Regions from separate parts of the Nonomuraea sp. NPDC049158 genome, predicted to be linked through region 1. Evidence: riboswitches for the same ligand, from Rfam matches in the RefSeq annotation. Region 1 holds a riboswitch; each other region holds the start of a gene.
What was found. Region 1 has a riboswitch for cobalamin ahead of AB0B61_RS50300 (ABC transporter substrate-binding protein). Riboswitches for the same ligand answer to the same signal wherever they lie in the genome.
Positions count from the first base shown of each region.

Region 2: another riboswitch for cobalamin. It lies ahead of AB0B61_RS55100 (CbtB-domain containing protein); the one in region 1 lies ahead of AB0B61_RS50300 (ABC transporter substrate-binding protein).
Region 3: another riboswitch for cobalamin. It lies ahead of cobN (cobaltochelatase subunit CobN); the one in region 1 lies ahead of AB0B61_RS50300 (ABC transporter substrate-binding protein).

Region 1 is NZ_JBEZDM010000045.1:56,377-61,085, reverse strand. Features, by position in the region: gene AB0B61_RS50310 (ABC transporter ATP-binding protein) at 1-348, opposite strand, end outside; gene AB0B61_RS50305 (iron ABC transporter permease) at 345-1,343, opposite strand; gene AB0B61_RS50300 (ABC transporter substrate-binding protein) at 1,355-2,323, opposite strand; cobalamin riboswitch at 2,396-2,516, opposite strand; gene AB0B61_RS50295 (Gfo/Idh/MocA family oxidoreductase) at 2,524-3,387, opposite strand; gene AB0B61_RS50290 (SDR family oxidoreductase) at 3,673-4,488, opposite strand; gene AB0B61_RS50285 (cytochrome P450) at 4,485-4,709, opposite strand, start outside.
Region 2 is NZ_JBEZDM010000062.1:24,714-29,422, reverse strand. Features, by position in the region: gene crcB (fluoride efflux transporter CrcB) at 1-206, opposite strand, end outside; gene AB0B61_RS55115 (DUF190 domain-containing protein) at 215-568, opposite strand; gene crcB (fluoride efflux transporter CrcB) at 565-1,056, opposite strand; gene AB0B61_RS55105 (phosphoesterase) at 1,389-2,882, shown strand; adenosylcobalamin (AdoCbl) riboswitch at 3,141-3,289, shown strand; gene AB0B61_RS55100 (CbtB-domain containing protein) at 3,291-3,479, shown strand; gene AB0B61_RS55095 (CbtA family protein) at 3,488-4,228, shown strand; gene AB0B61_RS55090 (histidine phosphatase family protein) at 4,235-4,709, shown strand, end outside.
Region 3 is NZ_JBEZDM010000062.1:14,816-19,524, forward strand. Features, by position in the region: gene AB0B61_RS55060 (precorrin-8X methylmutase) at 1-493, opposite strand, end outside; gene cobG (precorrin-3B synthase) at 531-1,736, opposite strand; cobalamin riboswitch at 1,765-1,953, shown strand; gene cobN (cobaltochelatase subunit CobN) at 1,988-4,709, shown strand, end outside.

The sequences.
Region 1 (4,709 bases):
GGCGTACTCGTACACGGTCATGTCGGGCGGCAGCGAGGGTGTCTGGGGGGCGTAGGCGACCAGCCTGGCCCGGTCCCTGGGCCTGAGCGTGGTCGCGGGCCTGCCGTCGACGGTGACGTCACCCTGGTGGCCGACGACGCCCATGACGGCCTTGAGCAGGGTGGACTTTCCGGCGCCGTTCGGGCCGATGATCGCCAGCCATTCGCCGCGCCGTACCGAGAGGTCGACGTCGGTGAGCACCTCGCGTTCGCCGAGCCGTACGGAAAGGGCGCTCGTCTCGATCATCCGGGCCGGCCGGGCCGCGTCGGCGGCCACGTGGCGATCCACCGGGCCCGTGGTGGCGGTCATGTGGCGGTCTGCCGGGTCATGCGCAGGACGGCCACGAAGAACGGCGCGCCGACGAACATGGTGACCACCCCGATGGGCAGCTCGGCCGGGGCGATGACGGTGCGCGCGACCAGGTCGGCGAGCACGAGGAAGGCGGCGCCGCCGATCAGCGACAGCGGCAGCACGATGCGGTAGGAGCCGCCCGCCAGCCGCCTGACCACATGCGGGATGACGATCCCGACGAACCCGATGAGCCCGCTCACCGCCACGGCCGCCGCGGTGGCCAGGGAGGCGGCGAGCAGGACCGCCAGCCGTACCCGCCCGGCGCGGACGCCGAGGCTGGTGGCCTCCTCGTCCCCCACCGAGAGCACGTCCAGCATCCGCCCGTGCGCGAGCAGCAGCACGGCCGAGACGACGGCGTACGGCAGGACCAGCCAGAACTGGTCCCAGCCGCCGCCCACATCACCCAGGATCCAGGAGTAGATGCGCTGCAACTGCTCGACCTTGAACTGCTGGATGAACGTCTGGATCGCGGTGAGGAACGAGGTGACGGCCACTCCGGCGAGCACCAGCGTGGCGGTGCCGCCCGAGCGCCCGGCGGTGTTGCCGAGCACGTACGCGAGGAACACCCCGCCGACCGCCCCGGCGAAGGCGGCCACCGGGATGCCGACGACGGGGGTCGGCACGAGCACGATGACCACGGTGGTGGTCAGCCCGGCTCCGGCCGCGGCGCCCAGCAGGTACGGGTCGGCCAGCGGGTTCCGGAACACCCCCTGATAGCCGGCCCCCGCGATGGCCAGCAGCCCGCCGACCACGGCCGCCACCAGCACCCTGGGCAGCCGCAGCTCGAACAGCAGCCCCTTCTCCACGGGTGCCAGCCCCGAGTCCACGTTCACGTACGGCAGCCAGTCGAGGGCCTGGAGCACCACCTGCCACGGCGAGATGTCGGCGGCCCCGCCGAGCAGCCCGGCGACCATGGAGACGGCGAGCACGGCCAGCGCGCCCGCCGTCCACATCGGTCTGGACCTCACTGGCGGGTGGCCGCCTTGCCGACGGCGTCACTGATGGTCTGCGCCAGGTCGACGACCCGCGGGCCCCAGCGCGAGGCGATGTCGTCGTCGAGCTGGATCACCTGGTCGCCCTTGACGGCCGACAGTCCCTTCCAGCCGGGGCGCTTGGCCAGCGTGTCCTTGCTCTGCTGGCAGCACTTCACGTCCGCCAGGAAGATCAGGTCGGGGTCGGCCTGGGCGACGAACTCCGCCGACAGCTTGGGGTAGCCGCCCGCCGGGTCCGGCGCCTTGTCGGCGATGTTGGTGAGGCCGAACATGGCGTAGATCTGCCCGATGAACGTACTGGACGTCGCCGCGTAAGGGGTCTGGTCGAGTTCGTGGTAGTAGGTGAGCTTCTTGTCCTTGGGGGCGTTCGCCGAGAGCTTGTCCAGGGACGTCTTCATGCCTGTCACGACTTGTCCGGCCTTTTCGGTGTTGCCGGTGGCGGCACCGAGGTCGGCGATCTCGTCGTACGCCTCGTCGAGCTTGGTGGCGGCGGGCTCCAGCAGGACCGGCACGTTCACCTTGCCCAGCTCCGCGACGATCTTGTCGATGTCGTTGGAGACGATGACCAGGTCGGGCTTCTGGGCGACGATGGCCTCGACGTTCGGCTTGAAGCCGGACAGGTCGGTCTTGGGGACACCGGCCGGGTAGTTGGACTGGTCGTCCACCGCGATGACCTGCGGGCCCGCGCCGATGGCGAAGAGCGTCTCGGTGTGGCTGGCGGAGAGCGAGACGATCCGCTCCGGCCTCTTGGCGATGGTGACCTTGCCGTTGCCCGCCTCGACCGTCACGGGGAAGGCGGCGGAACTGGTCGAGCCGGTCGTGCCGGTGGAGCCGGTGGGGCTCGCGGGTGACGGGGTGGTGGTAGTGCTGGTCTGACCGCATCCGGTCAGAACGAGCGTTCCCAGCAGCGCGCCCGCGAAGGCCGTGCGTACGGGCCTCACGAGAAGTCCTTTCACACTGTCGGAACCGAGAGACCCGCTTGAGAGCGACGGATCACCCTTTTCCACGAGGGTTGATGACGTCAGCGCGGAGGCAGGCGACCTGGCTATGACAGTTGCGGGACAGCGCCGGACTCGCACCGGACTTCGCTGCAACTCTGCGCGTCGGACAGACGCTATCAATGCGCCAGATGGGCGTTAAGTCAAGGGGTGCCCAATTGGGCTTCCGCCTCGGCGATGATCTCCTGCAACCTGAGCCCGTGGGCCGCGTCCAGCGGGTGGCCGCCGCCCTGGCGTACGGTCCGCGCGAACTCCTCGGCGAGGGTCTCGAACAGATCGTCGTCGTCACCGGGCAGCAGCGTCACGCTGCCGGTCCTGCCGTACACCGCGACGCCGGCCGGCGGCAGGTCACCGGCGGCGGCCATGCACATCGAAGCCTCGCTGACCGCGCCGCCCTCATGATCGAGCAACAGTCCGGTCCAGCCGAGCGGGTTGCCGTGCGCGCGTACGCCGATCACCCGGCCGAGCGCGGCGTCGAGCAGATCGACCACGTGCGGCCCGACGTCCAGGAGCGCCCCGCGCTCGAGCCGCCACGGGGTGCCGAACGGGTGGTCGCCCAGCAGAACATTGGAGATGTTCGCGGCGTGACCGCCGAACGCCTCGATATCCGCGCAGCGCGCCAGGAACTCCCTGACCGACTTCATATAACGCATGCTGAGCACCATCTGGGAGGCCACACCGGCCTCCCGCACGGCGTCGGCGAGCCGCCGCGCGTTCTCCAGCGAGTCGGCGAGCGGCTTCTCCAGCAGCAACGCCTTCCCGGCCCGCGCCGCACGTACCCCCAATTCGGCCTGTACGCCCGGCGGCACGCAGAACGCCACGGCCTCGCACGCGTCGAACAACTCCTCGACCCGCTCGAACACCGGCGCCCCCAGCCGGGCGGCGGCCTCCGGACGCCGGGCCCACACCCCGGCGAACCGGAGATGCGGACTCTTGGCCAGCATGGGCGCGTGCGCCCGCTCCGCCCACGGCCCCGCCCCGACCAACCCGACCGACACCGGCTCCATTCATCCCCCTTGATCCGCCACAACCCTATTGCGGCGCCCATGAATGTTCTCCGGGTATCCGGTCTTCCGCTCCCGGGGAGAAGGCATCCCTCTACAGGGGCCCGACCACGAGGGATCGTCTTCCTCCGCTCGCCCGAAGCGGGTACGCCTCTAAGGACCCCAGCCACCACGGACCGTTTCTTCCTCTCCCCCGAAGGGCGAATCCTCTAAAGGACCCCAGCCACCACAGACCGTCACAGGAGGTCGAGACGGTCGTGTGACGAACCACCCCGGAGAACCCGGGGGTCACTCCGCCGCGTCGCGCCATTGGCGCAGGGCGTGCTCGGGGCGGTGGGCCAGGGTGCCGGAGTCGATGACGATCGTCTGTCCGGTGATGCACCGCGACTCACCCGAGGCGAGGAAGGCGACGAGGTCGGCCACGTCGTCCGGGGTGCAGGCCCAGGGCAGCAGCCGCTCGGCCGCCTTGTCGGCCAGCCGCTCCCGGCCCAGGGCCTGTGCGGCGGCGTCGGTCAGGACCAGGGCGGGCGCGACGGCGTTGCAGCGGATGCCGCGTGAGCCGTACTTGGTGGCCACGTACCGCACGAAACCGGTCAGCGCCGCCTTGGAGGTGCCGTACGCGACGTGCGCGACGTCACCCAGCAGGCCCGAGACCGACGAGGTGACGACGAAGGCGCCGCCGTCGGCCATCACGGGGGCCGCGTGCTTGACCATGAGCAGGCAGCCGCGCAGGTTCACCGCCATCGTGCGGTCCCAGACGGCGACGTCGAGGTCCTCGAGATCGTGGTCGCGGCCGTAGGTGCCGGGACCGAGCGCGGCGGCGTTGGAGTGGACGACGTCCAGGCGGCCGAACGAGGCGAGCAGCTCGCCGATCGCCCCGGCCACCTGCTTCTCGTCCGACACGTCGCAGACGAGCGCCGCGGCCGTGCCGCCCCTGGCGCGGATGGCGGTGGCGACCGACTTGGCGCCCGCCGCGTTCACGTCCAGGACGCCCACGCAGGCGCCCTCGGCGGCCAGGCGCGCCGCGCACGCCGCGCCGATGCCCGACCCCGCGCCCGTCACCAGGGCCACCCGCCCGTCGAACCGGCCCGGCGCGCCACTCACCACGTCACCCGCAGGGCTGTCAGTCCCCGGCCCACGATGGACTTGCGGTAGACGATGGGTTCGTCGGCGAGTCTGAGGGTGGGCAGGCGGCGGCCGAGCACCTCGAGCGCGGTGCGGAGTTGCAGACGGCCGAGCGCGGCGCCCACGCAGAAGTGGATGCCGTAGCCGAACACCATGTGGGCGTCGGCGTTGGCCCGGTCGATGACGAACCGGTCCGGGTC
Region 2 (4,709 bases), on a different contig from region 1:
CCGCAGAACCCGGCGCCGGCGAAGGCCATCACCGCGCCGTCGGCGGGCAGCCCGGCCAGGAGGCCCAGCAGCGCCGAGCCGGCCAGGTTGACGGCGAAGGTGCCCCACGGGAACAGGGAATCGTGGCGCGCCTGGACGAGCCGGTCGGCCAGGTAGCGCAGCGGCGCGCCGATCGCCCCGCCGAGCACCACCAGCGCCACGGTCAGCGGGCCGGTCATCGGGGCTGCCCGCTGCTGGGGCGGCCGACGTAGCGGATCACCTCTACCTCGTCCACGACGGCCAGCCCCTCAGAGATCAGCTCGTCCAGCTGCGGCAGGAAGGCCCGGATCCGTTCGGCGGCATCGACGATGACGATCGACACCGGCAGGTCCTCCGACAGGGACAGAATGCGCGTGGTGTGGATGTGGTTGGAGGCACCGTAGCCCTCTATGCCGCGAAAAACGCTCGCGCCGGCCAGCCCGGCCGCGTGCGCGCGGTGGACTATCTCGCGATAAAGCGGCTTGTGGTGCCAGGTGTCGGTGTCGCCGACGTAGATGGTCAGCCGTAGCGCCGCTCCGGCCAGTTTCACGCTCGCCTGCTCTCTCGGACGTACCGGCGGGCCGCCGCACGCGCCGCCGCGCTGCCGGCCCACACCGCGGTCAGGGCCAGCACGGGGGTCAGCGCCAGGTACGCCAGCGCCGTGCGAGCCGCGTCGCCCGCCAGCAACTGGTTGATCTCCAGGATGTACGTGGAGAAGGTGGTGAACCCGCCCAGCACGCCGACGCCCAGCAGCGGACGCACCCATCCGGGCGCGGACCAGACCTCGGTGATGGCCACCATGAGCACCCCGATCAGCAGACAGCCGACGGTGTTGATGGCCAGTGTCGTCCACGGAAAGGCCCCGGCCTGGCGCGGAAAGGCCACGCCCAGGCCGTAGCGGGCCAGCGCACCCGCCGCGCCACCGAGCGCGATCACCCCCAGCGTCGCCCACGGAGCCCGGCGCAGCTCGGCACGCTGGGCGGGCACACGCAGGTCGACGTCGGCGTCCACGGGTCGCTTCGCTTCGGGACGAGACATGAAGATCCTCCTACCAGCAGCACAGAACAACCTCTGGTAGGGACCGTTGGCGGCTGGGTGCCACGGTTGCCCGCCACCGGATCGGCGGCGAGGCGGTGGGCCCCACCACCGCGACCTCCTCCACGGAGGTTCCCCTCGACTATACCGATCGGCCCCAACAGGACCTGGCAGCGACCTCGGCCCGCCCCGCATCAGCGGTTCCGGGCTTGGGCGGGTTCCGGATGGGATCAATGCACTGTTCTTGCTCGTCCCGAGCGGCGTTCACACGGCGTTCAGTGGGCTCTTCGAGGCTTGCGGGTCGGCACCCTATCTGCACCACGAAAGGCTTCATCGTGAGGAACAACAAGGACGAACAGGCCGAGTCGGCCGGGCTTTCCCGGCGGCGGCTGGTCAAGTACGCCGGTGTCGGCGCGACGCTGGCCGCCGCGGCTCCCCTGGTGGGCGGCACCGCCGCGCAGGCCGACGACGAGCGCTCCTTCGGCAACGGCGCCGGCAATGGCCGAATGTGGCGTGCGGGCGATCACCACGTCCACTCGGAGTACAGCGGTGAGTTCGACACCAAGACCAATCCGCCGACCTTCCACAAGGGCGCCGACGCGGTCTACCCGATCGTCACCAACGCGATCATGGCCAAGTACTTCGGGTTGACCTGGGCGATGTGCACCGACCACGGCGGCCCGACGCATTCCAAGGTGAACCTGGAGCAGGCTTATCCCGACCTGCTGCGCTCGCGTGTGCTCGTACCCGAGGTCCTGCAGTTCTGGGGCATGGAGTTCGACGCGCCGGCGCTGGACCACCACACGTTGATGATCCCGCACCACGCCGACGAGGCGCGGCAGTTGTTCGAGTTGGAGAGCCGCTTCGCCAAGCACGACGCCTTCCCGGCCGACGCGGGCCGCGACACCGAGGCCAAGATGGTGGAGTTCCTCAAGGCCGCCCGCGGCATGGGGCAGAAGCCGCTGGTGATCGCGCACCACGCGGCGCGCTCGGCGACCGGGCTGGGGGTGTGGGGTCAGGACACCCCGCGTGAGTTCCGCAACGGCAACAACGTCGCCCCCGACGTGTACGTGGGATTCGAGGGCGCCCCCGGGCACCAGGCGGGCCCCCTGAACGGTGGCGCGCGCGGCGGGTATGGCAACCACCCCACCTACGGCGGCTTCGACCAGATGACCGCGCGGGTCGGCGGCCTGTGGGACTCGCTGCTGGGCGAGGGCCGGCACTGGTGGATCACGGCCACCTCCGACTCGCACGTGCACTGGACCCGCGGCGGTTCGGACTTCTGGCCGGGCGAGTACAGCAAGACGTACGTGATGGCGCGCCAGGACTACGGCGACATCATGGACGCCCTGCGCAACGGCCGCATCTTCGTCGCCACCGGGGACCTGGTCACCGCTCTCGACGTCACCGCCGGCAACCAGGGCCGCCAGGCCACCGTGGGCGAGACGCTGGTGGTCAACCGGCGTACCCGCACCGACGTCGAGGTCGAGATCCGGTTCCGGCCGCTGGAGGGCAAGAACGGCAACGGCGAGCGCCCCGAGGTGCGGCGCGTCGACCTCATCACCGGGCAGGTGAGTGGCGTGAGCGCCAACCTGGACGCCGACACCAACCCCACCACGAAGGTCGTGGCGCGCTTCGGCCCGGGCGACTGGCGCCGGCAGGGCCGGGACTATGTCATCCGGCACACGCTGCGCGACGTGCAGACCGACAGCTACCTGCGGGTACGCGGCACCAGCACCGACGAGATGGAGCCGGCGGCCGACGGCAAGGAGAGCCCGTGGCAGGACCTGTGGTTCTACTCCAACCCTGTCTTCATCCGCGTCCGCTAACCCGCTAGCCCGCTGACCTGGGGCGGTCCCGCACACGACGCGGGACCGCCCTCTCTCCGCGCAAAGCGTCGGCCGGCGGCTGCGAAGCGGCGGACTTCGCCGTGGGCGATGAACTCGCGAGCACGCCGGGCGCGACCGTACACCTCCAACCTGCGCTCCATCCCGCCGCGAGTGGCACCCGCCACCAGCCGTGCGCGCCTCACACCACCGACGTCTGGCCTCCTTGATGTGTTGACGCGAACGGGAGGAAAGGATACGTTCCGGTAGATTTCACGGTTGTCCAAGGGAAATCCGGTGAGATGCCGGTGCGGACGCGCCACTGTATCCGGGACGTAGATCCCGGGAGCCAGGTCGCTTGGACCTCCGTGACCTCATTTGTTGGGACGCGTCATCCCTGAGGAGGCACTGATGAGTGGTCTGTCCGCTCCTACCGTCATTCCGTTCCCCCGTCTGCGGCTGTGGTTGCTGGCCGTGCCGGTACTGCTGCTGATCGCCTACCTGGTGCTGATGGACAACGGAGCCATCTCGCAGACAGGTGCGTACCTGCACGAACTCATGCACGACGGGCGTCACCTGCTCGGCGTGCCCTGCCACTAGACCTCGGCATGGTACGCACCCTGCTGGTCAGGGGCCTGCTTCTGGGCCTGCTGGCCGGATTGATCGCGGGCGGCTTCGCCTTCGCCTTCGGGGAACCGCAGGTGGACAGTGCTATCGCGCTGGAACAGGCGCACGCCGCGCAGGAACCTGGCCATGACCACGGCGAGGAGGAACTGGTCAGCAGGCCAGGCCAGAAGGCCGGGCTCTTCCTCGCCACCGGCCTGTACGGGCTGGCCGTGGGAGGGGTCTTCGCCCTGGTGTACGCGGGTCTGCGGGGCCGGGTCGGCCCACGGTCGGAGGGCGGGCTGGCGCTCGCCGCCGCCGGGTCGGCGTTCGGGGCGGCGATCCTCGTACCATTCGTGAAATATCCGGCTAATCCACCGGCTGTGGGAGACCCGGAAACGATCAACAGCCGGACCGCCCTCTATGTCGTGATGATCCTTGTCGGCCTGGCCGCGATCGCGATCGCGGTGGCCACCGCGCGGCGGGTGACCGCCGGGCCATGGGCGCGGTGGGTCGCGGCGGGGGTGGCGTTCCTGGTCCCGGTGGTCGCCGCGTGGCTGCTGCTGCCGACCGTGGACGAGGTGCCCGAGGGCTTCCCCGCCACGTTGCTGTGGCAGTTCAGGCTCGTGTCGCTGGGGACGCAGCTCGTTTTCTGGACGGCCTTCGGCGTGCTGTTCGGGTGGGTGAGCGACCGGGCGGCGCGGCGGGCGGCGGCCGTACCCGCGACCGCCGCCTCGCCGGGCTGAGCCGGCGTGCTGTTCGTCCGGCACGCCAGCACGCCGGGGATGCGGACCGCCTGCTTTCCCGTGGCCGATGAGAACGCCGACCCGGCCAGCCTGGCCAGAGCACACGACTTGGCCGGCGCACACGGCTTGGCCTCGGTTGCCGTCGACCCGGTGGTGACGGGCTCGGTGGTGACAGGCTCTATGACGACCGGCTCGATGGCAACCGGGTCGGTGGCGACCGGCTCAGCGGTGGCCGGCTCAGCGACGTGGGTTGCTCCCAGTGCTGCGGCGCGGCAGACCGCTGCCGCGCTCGGCCGGGAAGCGTGCGTGGTCGCCGCGCTCGCGGAGGCGGATCACGGCCGGTGGCGCGGCCTGCCGTACGGGCGGGTCGCGCAGGAGGAGCCGGACGCGCTGGCGAGCTGGCTGGCGGATCCGGACGCGGCACCGCATGGCGGGGAGAGCCTGACCATGCTCGCGGCGCGGGTGGCGGACTGGCTCGACT
Region 3 (4,709 bases), on a different contig from region 1:
TGAAGCCGACCGGCACGCCGAGCACCGCCGCCGGTCTGCCTGCCCCCTCGGCGACCAGTTCGAGCAGCCGGAACAGGGCCGTCGGGGCGTTGCCGATCGCCACCACCGCGCCCTCCAGCCGGTCGCGCCACAACTCCAGGGCGGCGGCGCTGCGGGTGGTGCCGAGGCGTTCGGCCAGCTCCGGCACGCCTGGCTCGCCCAGAGTGCACACCACGTCGTTGTCGGCGGGCAGTCTGCGCCTGGTGACGCCGGAGGCGACCATCTGCGCGTCGCACAGCACGGGCGCGCCGCGTCGCAGCGCCTCGCGGGCCCGGACGACCACCGCAGGCGACCAGTCCAGGTCGGCGACGAGGTCGGTCATGCCACACGCGTGGATCATCCGCACCGCCACCTGGGCCACATCCGGGGGCATCCCGGTGAGATCGGCCTCGGCACGGATGGTCGCGAACGAGCGCCGGTAGATCTCGGCGCCGTCGCGCAGGTAGTCGGTCACTGCTGCCTTTCCTCGTATCGGTCGAAGCCGGCCACTATCACGGCAGCCGCTCCTCGTATCCGTCGGCGGTGGCCACCATCTGGAGCACTCGGCCGCGGGGCAGTCCGCAGCGCCGCTCGCAACCGGCCCAGTGCACCGGCGTCGCAGCGGGCGCGTCCAGGGTCGCCACCCACCGCCGTACGTCCTCCTGCACGTCCGCCAGCGATTTGGCGCAGCCGGGACGTCCGGTGCAGGCACTCACGCCGACCCAGGGAGATGCCGGATCGGTCACCAGCCCGGCCGTGGACAGCTGCCGCACCGCCCGCTCGGCCGCGGCGGGGGACAGGTCCAGCAGGACGACCGTCCGCCACGGCGTCAGCCGTACGGGAACCGCCCCACCGTCGTCGGCGGTGTCGGCGATCGCGCGTACCTGAGCGGCGGACAGCCGCCCGAGCGGCACCACGGCCTCCAGCGCCACACGGCCGTCCCGCTGATCGACAGGTCCGGGGCGACGGGCAGGGGAGACAGGGGAGGCGTCCATGGCGGTCGTCGCCCGGTCGTCCGCCGCGCCCAGGTGGGCGGCGATCCGGGCAGGGCCGTCCGCTAACTCCGCGATCCGCCACGCGGCCCGGTCACGATCGGAAAGGCCGCGCTCCCGTTCGTCGAGGAACGCTTCGGCGGCGGCGATCAGCTGCCCGACCGCCGCGTCACGAGCCACGACAAGCCCGGTGTCCACGCCCGCCAGCAGCAGCGACACCCAGGCGTCACCGCCCGCCGCCGCAGGCACGAGAGTGACATCAGCGGCCAGTTGCCGCATGTCACCCGTGCCGTCGTCCAGCGCGAACAGAAAGCGCCCCGGCAGCCCGGCCAGCCCCGCCCGCGCACACAGAGCCAGGTCCAGCGCCTCCACCAGGGGCTGCGTGTCCAGCAGACCCGCGGGACCGCGGCCGCCGAGCGGTGAGGCGACGATGTTGCGTACCCGTTCGTGCGCGGCCGAGGGGAGCAGGCCGGCGGCGGCGATCCGTTCGGCGAAGGCGGCCGGCGCGCGCAGACCCCGCACCTGTACGTTCGCCCGCGACGTGAGCTCGACCACCCCGGAGCCCAGCTCAGCCGCGCAGGCCGCCAGCTCGCGGAGCTGCCCGCCGGAGATCGCGCCGCCGGGCAGGCGGACCCGGGCCAGCGGCCCGTCGGCGGCCTCGTGCACCTGGAGCGCTCCCGGACAGGCGTCGGGCCGGACCCGTCCGGAAAAGTCGGCTATGGACACGATGAGGATGGTAACGCCACTTCTGGTGGAGGTTGATCCTGCCGTAGGCTCCTGGGTAGGCGATGGCAAAGGGAGGAAGCCGGTGCGAATCCGGCGCGGTCCCGCCACTGTGACCGGGGAGCGAACCCCACCGCAGGCCACTGCCCGGCAACGGGTGGGAAGGCCGGGGTGAGCGCTGATCCGGGAGCCAGGAGACTCCTGCCGTCGCGACACCCACGACCGGGGCGAGGACCCCGAGGGAGGATCGCGCCGTGCCTGGCGACAGCCGTACCGTCCTGCTGCTCTCCACCTCCGACACCGATCTGCTGAGCGCGCGTGCCTGTGGCGCCGCCTACCGCCTGGGCAATCCCGCCCGGCTCGCCCCCGACGATCTGCCCGGCCTGCTGGAGGGGGCCGACCTGGTCGTCGTACGACTGCTCGGCGGGCGCCGCGCCTGGCAGGAGGGGCTCGACGCGCTGCTGGCCGGGCCCCGTCCGGTCGTGGTGCTGGGCGGTGAGCAGGCGCCGGACGCCGAGCTGATGGAGCTGTCCACGGTACGCGGCGGCGTCTGCGCCGACGCGCACGCGTACCTGGCGCACGGCGGGCCCGCCAACCTGACCGAGCTGCACGCCTTCCTGTCCGACACCGTCCTGCTGACCGGGCGCGGATTCGCGCCGCCGGAGCCCACGCCGTCCTGGGGGCGGCTGGAGCGCGAGGCACGGTCACAGGAAGGGCCCGTGATCGGGGTGCTCTACTACCGGGCGCACCACATGGCGGGCAACACGTCCTTCGTCGAGACGCTCTGCGCCGCCGTCGAGGAGGCGGGCGGGCAGGCGCTGCCGGTGTTCTGCTCCTCGTTGCGTACCGCCGAACCCGAGCTGCTGGACACCCTGCGGGCCGCCGACGCGCTGGTGGTGACCGTACTGGCGGCGGGCGGCTCGCGTCCCGCGACGGCGGGCGCGGGCGGGGACGACGAGGCGTGGGACGTGGGCGCGCTGGCCGCGCTCGACGTGCCGATCCTGCAAGGCCTGTGCCTGACCACGTCCAGGCAGGCGTGGGAGGACAACGACGACGGCCTCTCGCCGCTGGACGCCGCCTCGCAGGTGGCCATCCCCGAGTTCGACGGGCGGATCATCACGGTTCCGTTCTCCTTCAAGGAGATCGACCCGGACGGGCTGACCGTCTACGTCGCCGACCCGGAGCGGGCCGCGCGGGTGGCGGGCATCGCCGTACGCCACGGGCTGCTGCGCCACACCCCGCCCGGCGGGCGGCGGCTGGTGGTGATGCTGTCGGCGTACCCGACCAAGCACTCCCGCGTCGGCAACGCCGTCGGCCTGGACACCCCCGCCAGCACCGTACGGCTGCTGGCCCGGCTCGCCGAAGCGGGCTACGACCTGGGCGAGGGCTTCCCCGGCGTGGCCGAGCAGGACGGCGACGCGCTCATCCACGCGCTCATCGCCGCGGGCGGCCAGGACCAGGACTGGCTGACCGAGGAGCACCTGGCGGGCAATCCGGTACGCATCCCCGCCGCCACCTACGAGCGCTGGTACCGTACGCTCCCCGCCGCCCTGCGCACCGGGATCGAGCGGCACTGGGGACCCCCGCCCGGCGAGCTGTTCGTCCATGACGGCGACATCGTCCTGGCGGCGCTGCGCGCCGGGAACGTGGTGGTGATGGTCCAGCCGCCGCGCGGCTTCGGCGACAACCCGATCGCCATCTACCACGACCCCGACCTGCCGCCCAGCCACCACTACCTGGCCGCCTACCGCTGGCTGTCGGCCGAGTTCGGCGCGCACGCGATGGTGCACGTGGGCAAGCACGGCAACCTGGAATGGCTGCCGGGCAAGTCGGCCGGTATGTCCGCCTCGTGCGCCACCGACGCGGCCATCGGCGACCTGCCGCTGATCTACCCGTTCCTGGTCAACGATCCGGGCGAGGGCACCCAGGCCAAGCGGCGGGCGCACGCGGTGCTGGTGGACCACATGGTGCCGCCGATGGCGCGGGCGGAGACGTACGGCGACATCGCCCGGCTGGAACAGCTCCTGGACGAGCACGCCACCATCGCCGCCATGGACCCGGCCAAGCTCCCCGCGATCCGCGCCCAGATCTGGACACTGATCCAGGCCGCCCGGCTCGACCACGACCTCGGGCTGGCGGATCGGCCGCACGACACCGAGTTCGACGACTTCATCCTGCACGTGGACGGCTGGCTCTGCGAGGTGAAGGACGCGCAGATCCGCGACGGCCTCCACGTGCTCGGCCAGGCGCCGACCGGGCAGGTCAGGGTGGACCTGGTGCTGGCCATGCTGCGCGCCAGACAGATGTGGTCGGGCCGCGAGACGCTGCCCGGCTTACGTGAGGCACTCGGCCTGGCCGAGGACGGTACGGCGGGGCTGGCCGACGTGGACCGGGCCGAGACGACCGCCCGCGCCCTGGTGGCGGCGATGGAGGAGCGAGGCTGGGCGCCGGAGGCGGCCGAGGAGGTGGCGCGGGAAGCTGCGGAGAAGCTCGCCCAGGAAGCTGCGGAGAAGGTCGCGGAGAAGGTCGCCCTCGCGCTGCCCGCCGATCGGCGCGAGCTCGTCACGCGGGTGCTCGCGTTCGCCGCCGCCGAGGTGGTCCCGCGTCTGGCCCGGACGACCGACGAGCTCGACCACGTCCTGCACGCCCTGGACGGCGGCTACGTGCCCGCCGGGCCGAGTGGCTCACCGCTGCGCGGCCTGATCAACGTGCTGCCGACCGGCCGCAACTTCTACTCCGTCGATCCCCGCGCGGTGCCCAGCCGCCTGGCCTGGGAGACCGGCCAGGCGATGGCCGAATCGCTGCTGGAGCGCTACCGCGCCGACACCGGCGACTGGCCCCGCTCAGTAGGACTGTCCGTCTGGGGCACCAGCGCCATGCGTACGGCCGGCGACGACGTGGCCGAGGTGCTGGCCCTGCTCGGCATCCGTCCCGCATGGGATGAGGCGTCCCGCCGGGTCACGGACCTGGAGCCGA